One region of the Janthinobacterium pasteuri genome, then DNA from elsewhere that is predicted to be linked to it. Evidence: predicted binding sites of a transcription regulator. Region 1 holds the regulator's gene; the other holds the start of a gene.
The links. Region 1 encodes FliA, which starts transcription of late flagellar genes. Its sites were predicted from a motif close to CTAAAGTTTNNNNNNNNNNNGCCGNTA; they were not measured.

Region 1 (3,406 bases):
CGTTTCCGGGATGCCGGATAAAATCGTCACGGCGACCCTGCGGTTGCGCGCGCGCCCTTCCGGCGTGGCGTTCGGCGCCACGGGGATGTTGTCGGCGTGGCCCACGGCCGTCAGGCGCGACGCTTGCACGCCGCTGGCGATGAACAGGCGCACCACGGCGCTGGCGCGCGCGGCAGACAATTCCCAGTTCGAGGCAAAGGCCGAATTGCTGATCGGCTGGACATCCGTATGCCCTTCCACCTGCACGTCGTGCGTGTCGTCCTTGAGCAGCACGGCGACGGCGCGCAAGGCCTGGTCCGATTCCGCCGTCAGGCGCGCCGCGCCCGGGTCGAACAGCACGCTGGCATTGATTTCCACGCTCACGCCGCGGCTCGTCTGCGTGACCCGCACTTTTCCTTCCTTGACCAGCGGCGCCAGGGTGGATGTCAGGTCCTGCGCCAGGCGCGTCATGTGTTCGCGCTCGCGGCGGATGGCTTCCGTGCGGCGTTTCAGGGCGGGATTCGGCAGCGGGATCGCTTGCGGTGCTTCCATGATGATGGGCGGCGCGCCCTTTTCCAGACTGAAAGCCTGGCCGATGGCATTCTGGAAGACGCGGTATTTGCCCTCGTTGACTTGCGAAATCGCATACATCACGACGAAAAAGGCGAACAGCAAAGTGATGAAGTCGGCGTACGAGATCAGCCAGCGGTCCTGGTTGTCCGGTTCCTCGTCATACTTCCTGCGCGCGCGCCGCATCATGCTCAGTGCTCGTGCAGCAGGCTGGCCACGCGCTCTTCGATGATGCGCGTATGGTCGCCCGTGGCGATGTCGTACAGCACGGCGGCCGTGATTTCATATTGCAGCACGCGGCGCGAGACGATGGCCTTGAGTTTATTGGCCACCGGCAAGAACAACAGATTGGCCAGGCCCACGCCATAAATCGTCGAGACAAAGGCGACGGCGATGCCGCTACCTAATTTACTCGGGTCGGTGAGGTTTTCCATGACGTGGATCAGGCCCAGTACGGCGCCCAGAATACCGATGGTGGGCGAATAGCCGGCCGCCGATTCCCACACCTTGACGGCCTGGCGCTCAGCCATTTCATAGGCGGAGATTTCCACGTCGAGCAGCTGGCGCAGCTTGTCGGGGGCGATGCCGTCGACGATCATGCGCAAGCCCTTGGCGTTGAAGCGGTCGGCCGTGTTTTCCATCAGGCGCTCGAGCGCCAGCGGGCCGTCGCGGCGCGCCGTCAAACTCCATTGCCCGATGTCGCGCGCCAGCGCGGCGCGCGTGTCGGCCGGCGGCAGGAACACCCAGCGCAGCATTTCCAGGCCGCGCACAAAGGTGCGCAGCCGCGTTTGCAGCAGCACGGCGCCGAAGGTGCCAATGACCACGATGGCAAAGGCGGCCGGCTGCAGCAGGGAGGCCATCTTGCCGCCTTCCAGTGCCTGGCCGACCAGCAGGCCCGCCAGCGCCAGCGCCAGCCCGATTACGCTGGACCAGTCCACGCCAGCTCCCTCAAGGTTGCGCGCAGGCGCGCGACGGCCTGGGTATGCAGCTGCGAGACGCGCGATTCGGACACGCCCATCACCGCGCCGATCTCCTTCAGATTCAGCTCTTCTTCGTAATACAGGCCCATGAGCATTTTCTCGCGTGGCGGCAGCGCGTCGATGGCATCGATCACGGATTGCCGGAAATCGGTATCAAGCAGGGATCGCAAGGGGTCGCTGTCCTCGTCCACGCAATGGCGGTCGAGAAAGCTGTCATTGCCGTCCGGGTCATGAAAGTCTTCGTAGTACAGCAACTGGTGGCCGCCGCCGTCGCCCAGCATTTCCTGGTAGTCGGACAGCGACATCTTCAGCAATTTCGCCACTTCCGACTCCGTCGGCGGGTGGCCCAGGCGCTGCTGCAGGGTGCTCATCGCCTCTTCGATCTTGCGCATGTTCTGGCGCATGCTGCGCGGCAGCCAGTCGCTGGTGCGCAATTCGTCGAGCATGGCGCCGCGGATGCGCAGCACGGCATACGTCTCGAACTGCGCGCCATGCGTCTCTTCATAGCGGCTGATGGCGTCGAGCAGGCCGATCATGCCGGCCTGGATCAGGTCATCGACCTCGACCGAAGGCGGCAATTTCGCCTTCATATGGTGCGCCAGACGCTTCACCAGCGGAATGTGCTCCGTCAGCAAATAGTCCTTGTTCGATTTCCCTTTGACCGTGTACATAGGCTGCTTATTGTTTTAACTGCTATCGTGTGCTGATGATGGAATCAGGCGCTGAACTGCTGCAAGCTCCCCGTCTGATACAAGGTGCCACCGAGCACCGGCGCCGCCGAACGGGCCAGCCGCTCGGCCAGTCCGCGAAACGCCACCGAGGCCCCCGCCAGCGGAAAGGCATCGACCACGCTGCGGCCCAGCCGCGCCGCACGGTGCAGATACTCATCGGCAGGCACCGACCCCATCGAAGTCAGTTTCACGGCCAGGTAGCGGCTCGCCGCTTGCGCCATATTATCGTATACCACTTTTGCCTCGGATTCGGAAGCGCCGGTGACCAGAATGCCAAAAGGACGGCGTCCCAGTTCCTGGCTCAGGCGCTTGATCAGGCAGTACGCGGCCTTGATCGAGGTGGCGCTGGTCGAGACTTGCACCACGATATCGGACGAAGCCATCAGCGGCACGGGGAAGCAATCGCCCTCGTCGGCCACGACGCCGTCGACCAGCACGATGCCGCTCTGGCGCGCCAGCACTTCGAAGGTCTTGCCCAGGCGGCGCAATTCTTCCTCGCCCGCATAGTCCATGCTATCCATCAAATGGTTGCGCGCGCCCAGGCTGGCCACGCCGAAGCCTTGCGGCACCTGGTGGATGACCTGGTTCAACGCGCACTGCTGGCGCGCCACGTCGCGCAGGCTGGCGCCGTGCGCCAGTCCCAGGCGCGCAGCGACGCCATCGCTGCCGCCACTGGCGTCGAGCAGCAGCACGTCATTGCCGCCGTAGGCCAGCGAGGCGCCCAGGTTGACCAGCATGGCGCCCTTGTCATCTTGCGGCGTGGCCGATAAAAATGTCATCACGCGCGGCTGCGGGCCGGCCAGCATGCGGCGCAAGCCCTCGGCCTGGTCGAAATCGAAATTAGCCAAGGTGCACCCCGCGCGCTTCATTGTTGCGGGCAGCCGCCTGCGCCATCAGCAACGGCAGTTCGGCATCGGAAAACTGCGTCGCCGCCGCATCGCGCTTGAGCTTGAAGGCGCGGTCGATCAGGTAGCCGCGGTCGGCCAGGTACAAATCTTCCGGCACGCGCTGGCCGTTCGACACATAAAACAGGTTCAGCTTCTGGCGGATCACCACGTCGAGCACATTGCCGATCGAAGCCGCTTCATCGAGCTTGGTCATGATGCAGCCGGCCAGGCCGCTGCCCTGGTAGGCGCGCACCACTTC
Region 2 (3,406 bases), on a different contig from region 1:
TATTCTAGAAAGAACCCCCTGCGATGACGATTAAAAGCGATAAATGGATACGCCGCATGGCGGAAACAACGGGCATGATCGAGCCGTTCGAACCGGGCCAGGTCAAGGAACGCGACGGCAACCGCATCGTATCCTACGGTACCTCCAGCTATGGCTATGACATCCGCTGCGCCGACGAGTTCAAGTTGTTTACCAACATCAACACCACCATCGTCGATCCCAAGGATTTTGACGCGAACAACTTCGTCGATGTGTCGGGCAAGGGCTATTGCATCATCCCGCCGAACTCGTTCGCGCTGGCCCGCACGGTCGAGTATTTCCGCATTCCCCGCAATGTGTTGACGATTTGCCTGGGCAAGAGCACCTATGCGCGCTGCGGCATCATCGTCAACGTCACCCCGTTCGAACCGGAATGGGAAGGCTTTGTGACCCTGGAGTTTTCGAATACGACACCGTTGCCGGCGAAAATCTACGCCAATGAAGGCGTGGCGCAAGTGTTGTTCTTCGAGTCCGATGAAGTGTGCGAAACGTCGTACAAGGACCGTGGCGGCAAATACCAGGGCCAGGTTGGCGTGACCTTGCCAAAAACCTGATGACTTGTTGAGCGGGCAGGGCGCCAGTCCTGCTCTATCTTTGTTTCAGCAGCCACGCTTTCAGCGCCGCTGACGGTTGGTACAGGGGAACGTGGCCGCGCAGCAGGTTTTGCGTGCTGCGCCGGTAGGCCGCGCTGGCGCCGGCGATGGCGTCTCTTGCCGGGCGCGCCGGGAATGTCGGTGGCCGTAAAGCTGCCATCGAGTTCGCGCGTCATGCGCGAGGTGGTGATGACGCCCGTGTTGGTGTTGCGGAGATCGATATCGTGCGCGCCGATGGCCAGCGCCTCGACTCGATCACGCCGCAGCGCTGGCGGGGCATGAGGTCGGGCAGCGCGGGCAGCAGGGGCATGGCGATCCGATCAGGGTCTGGCTGGAGTAGCGTCAGTGTGCCAGTTTTTTGTGCCGAGAAGCCTGAGTGTGTGCCGGCCGTGGTCTTTACCTGCCTTTACACCCACAGCGCTACATCCGCGCCCATGCCTGCCGTTAACCTTGGTATCGCAACATTCGGGAGGCATCATGGTAGCGGCAATCGGTTCAGGCAGCGCGGTCAGCGCGGCTGGTCGCGCCACTTCGGGCAGCAGTTCGCAAATCGCGGCGCTGCAAAAGCAGATCACGGCGGCGCAAAAGCAGTTGACGGAATCGCAGAAAGGCGCGCAGACGGATGCGTCGCAAAAGCTGCAGCAGCAACTGGCGCAGCAAATCCAGGCCTTGCAGGCGCAAATTGCCCAGTTACAGGCGGCGGCCGCGCAACAGGCTGCGCAACAAGATACGCAGACGGCCAGCAGCGCCGATACCGTGACGAGTCCGGCCAAATCAAGCTCGTCCACCCTGGGCAGCATCGTCGATACGCAGGCGTAACCAGGTCCCCGGCAATACCCGCCGACAGGTCAGCCTGGCGTTTTGACGGGCAACAGCATTTCCACGCACAGCCCGCCACCGCTGCGCAAGCTGGCCCCGATGCGCCCGCCATGGGCACTGATGACGTGCTGGGCGATGGCCAGGCCCAGGCCATGGCCGTCCGTGCTGTGCTGGGTATGGCTGGCGCGGAAGAATGGCTGGAAAATGCTGGCCAGGTCGGCGCTGGCCACGCCTGGCCCCCGGTCCTGCACGGCGATGCGCAGCAGATCCTGCTTGCCGTCATGCAGGCGCGACAAATTCATTTCCACCGTGCCGCCATCGGGGCTGTGCTTGACGGCATTGCGCACTACGTTTTCCACGGCGCGCGCCAGCAGTTCCGGCCGGCCCGTGACAGCGGCGTCGGCGATGGCCGCGTCGCCCGCCAGGGCGATGCCCACCTGGCGCGCCTTCGCTTCGTAACGGGCGTCTTCCATAACGTCGTGCAACAGGTCGGCGATGCCGACGTCTTCGCTGAGGGGCGAAGCGGCGCCCGCTTCCAGCCGCGACAGGGTCAGCAGTTCGCCGATCAGCTTATCCATGCGTTCGCTTTCGCGCTCGATGCGCTGCATCGAGGCGTCCATCTTTTCCGGCTGCTGGTGCGCCAGGCCGATGGCTGCTTGCAAGCGCGCCAGCGGCGAGCGCAGCTCGTGCGAGACATCATGCAGCAAGCGCGTCTGGCTATCCATGAGGCTGCGCAAACGGCCCGTCATGCGGTCGAAATCGCGGCCCAGGTCCGTCAATTCATCGGCGCGCTTGCTACTTGCATGAAAGCGGGGCGCCAGGTCGCCGTGCGAGGCGGCCTCAAACGCTTGTCGCAGGTCGCGGATGGGACGCGCAAAATACCAGGCCAGCAAGAACGAGAACAGCAGGCTGGCGGCGATGGCGGCGGCCAGGGGAATGAAGGTGCGGTAGGGGCTGTCCATGCGCGGTCCGGGCGGCGGGCCGCGCTGGTAGTCGGGGTGCGGCGGCAACATGCCGGGCGCATCGGCGCGGGGGCCGCTCATGGCGCGCGGGCCGCTCAGGGTGAAGGCGTTGAGCGTGTCGCGCGCGGCGCCCGCCTCAGCAGTGCGAAAGCGTACGGACGAGGGCAGGAAGAGCAGGTAGTGCGCGCCGTCGCTGCCGCTGACTTCGCGCACCACGGCATGGGGCGAGCCCTGCGCCAGCAGCGCGCGCGCCTTGCCGAGTATGGCCGGATGGACCTTGCGGCCCATCAATTCTTGCCCTTGGGCATCGACGGCAAACACGCGCAGGCGCTCCATCTTGCCGAGAAATTGCTGCAAAGCCTTGCTGCCGCCCGCTTCCAGCGTGGCGCTGGCCGCTTCGATGGCCATCTGTGCGGGCGGGCTGGTGTCGATGTCGAGGGCCCGCTCCTGTTGCGCCGCCCGGTTTTTCAGCCAGAAGGTGCCGCCGATGCCGATGGTGGCCGTCACTTGCGCCAGCATGATGCACAGAAAAAACTTCCAGAACAGACGGCCCACGCTTACTCCTTGATTAGCTGGTAGCCGAGACGGTACACGGTTTGCAGGCAGGAACGGCCGTCGGCCAGGCTGCCCAGCTTGCGGCGCAGGCTGCTCAAGTGCACGTCGATATTGCGGTCGAAGCGGGCCATGGGGCGGCCCAGACCCAGTTCGGACAACTGATTCTTGCTCACGGGCTTGCCCGCATGGCGCACCAGCACTTCCAGCAGGTTGAATTCCGTGCTCGTCAGCTCCAGGTGCGCGCCTGCCCAGGCGGCGCGGCGCTGTTCCGGCCACATCGTCAACTGGCCCACGGCCAGCGGCGCCAGGCCCGAGCTGTCGTGCGGCACCGCTTGCGAACGGCGCAGGATGGCGCGGATGCGCGCCGTCAGCTCGCGCGGCGTGCATGGCTTGGTCACGTAATCGTCGGCGCCCAGTTCCAGGCCCACGATGCGGTCC

Region 2: the regulator FliA is predicted to act here: its motif matches at 1,053-1,079, upstream of ACQ4WN_RS20745 (FlxA-like family protein).

Annotation. Positions count from the first base shown of each region.
Region 1 covers NZ_JBNYXS010000012.1:26,676-30,081, reverse strand. The annotation lists gene motD (flagellar motor protein MotD) at 1-735, opposite strand, end outside; gene ACQ4WN_RS13795 (flagellar motor protein) at 741-1,487, opposite strand; gene ACQ4WN_RS13790 (RNA polymerase sigma factor FliA) at 1,469-2,200, opposite strand; gene ACQ4WN_RS13785 (MinD/ParA family ATP-binding protein) at 2,245-3,108, opposite strand; gene flhF (flagellar biosynthesis GTPase FlhF) at 3,101-3,406, opposite strand, start outside.
Region 2 covers NZ_JBNYXS010000023.1:46,443-49,848, reverse strand. The annotation lists gene dcd (dCTP deaminase) at 24-593, shown strand; gene ACQ4WN_RS20750 (hypothetical protein) at 628-792, opposite strand; gene ACQ4WN_RS20745 (FlxA-like family protein) at 1,110-1,451, shown strand; gene ACQ4WN_RS20740 (sensor histidine kinase) at 1,481-2,968, opposite strand; gene ACQ4WN_RS20735 (response regulator transcription factor) at 2,971-3,406, opposite strand, start outside.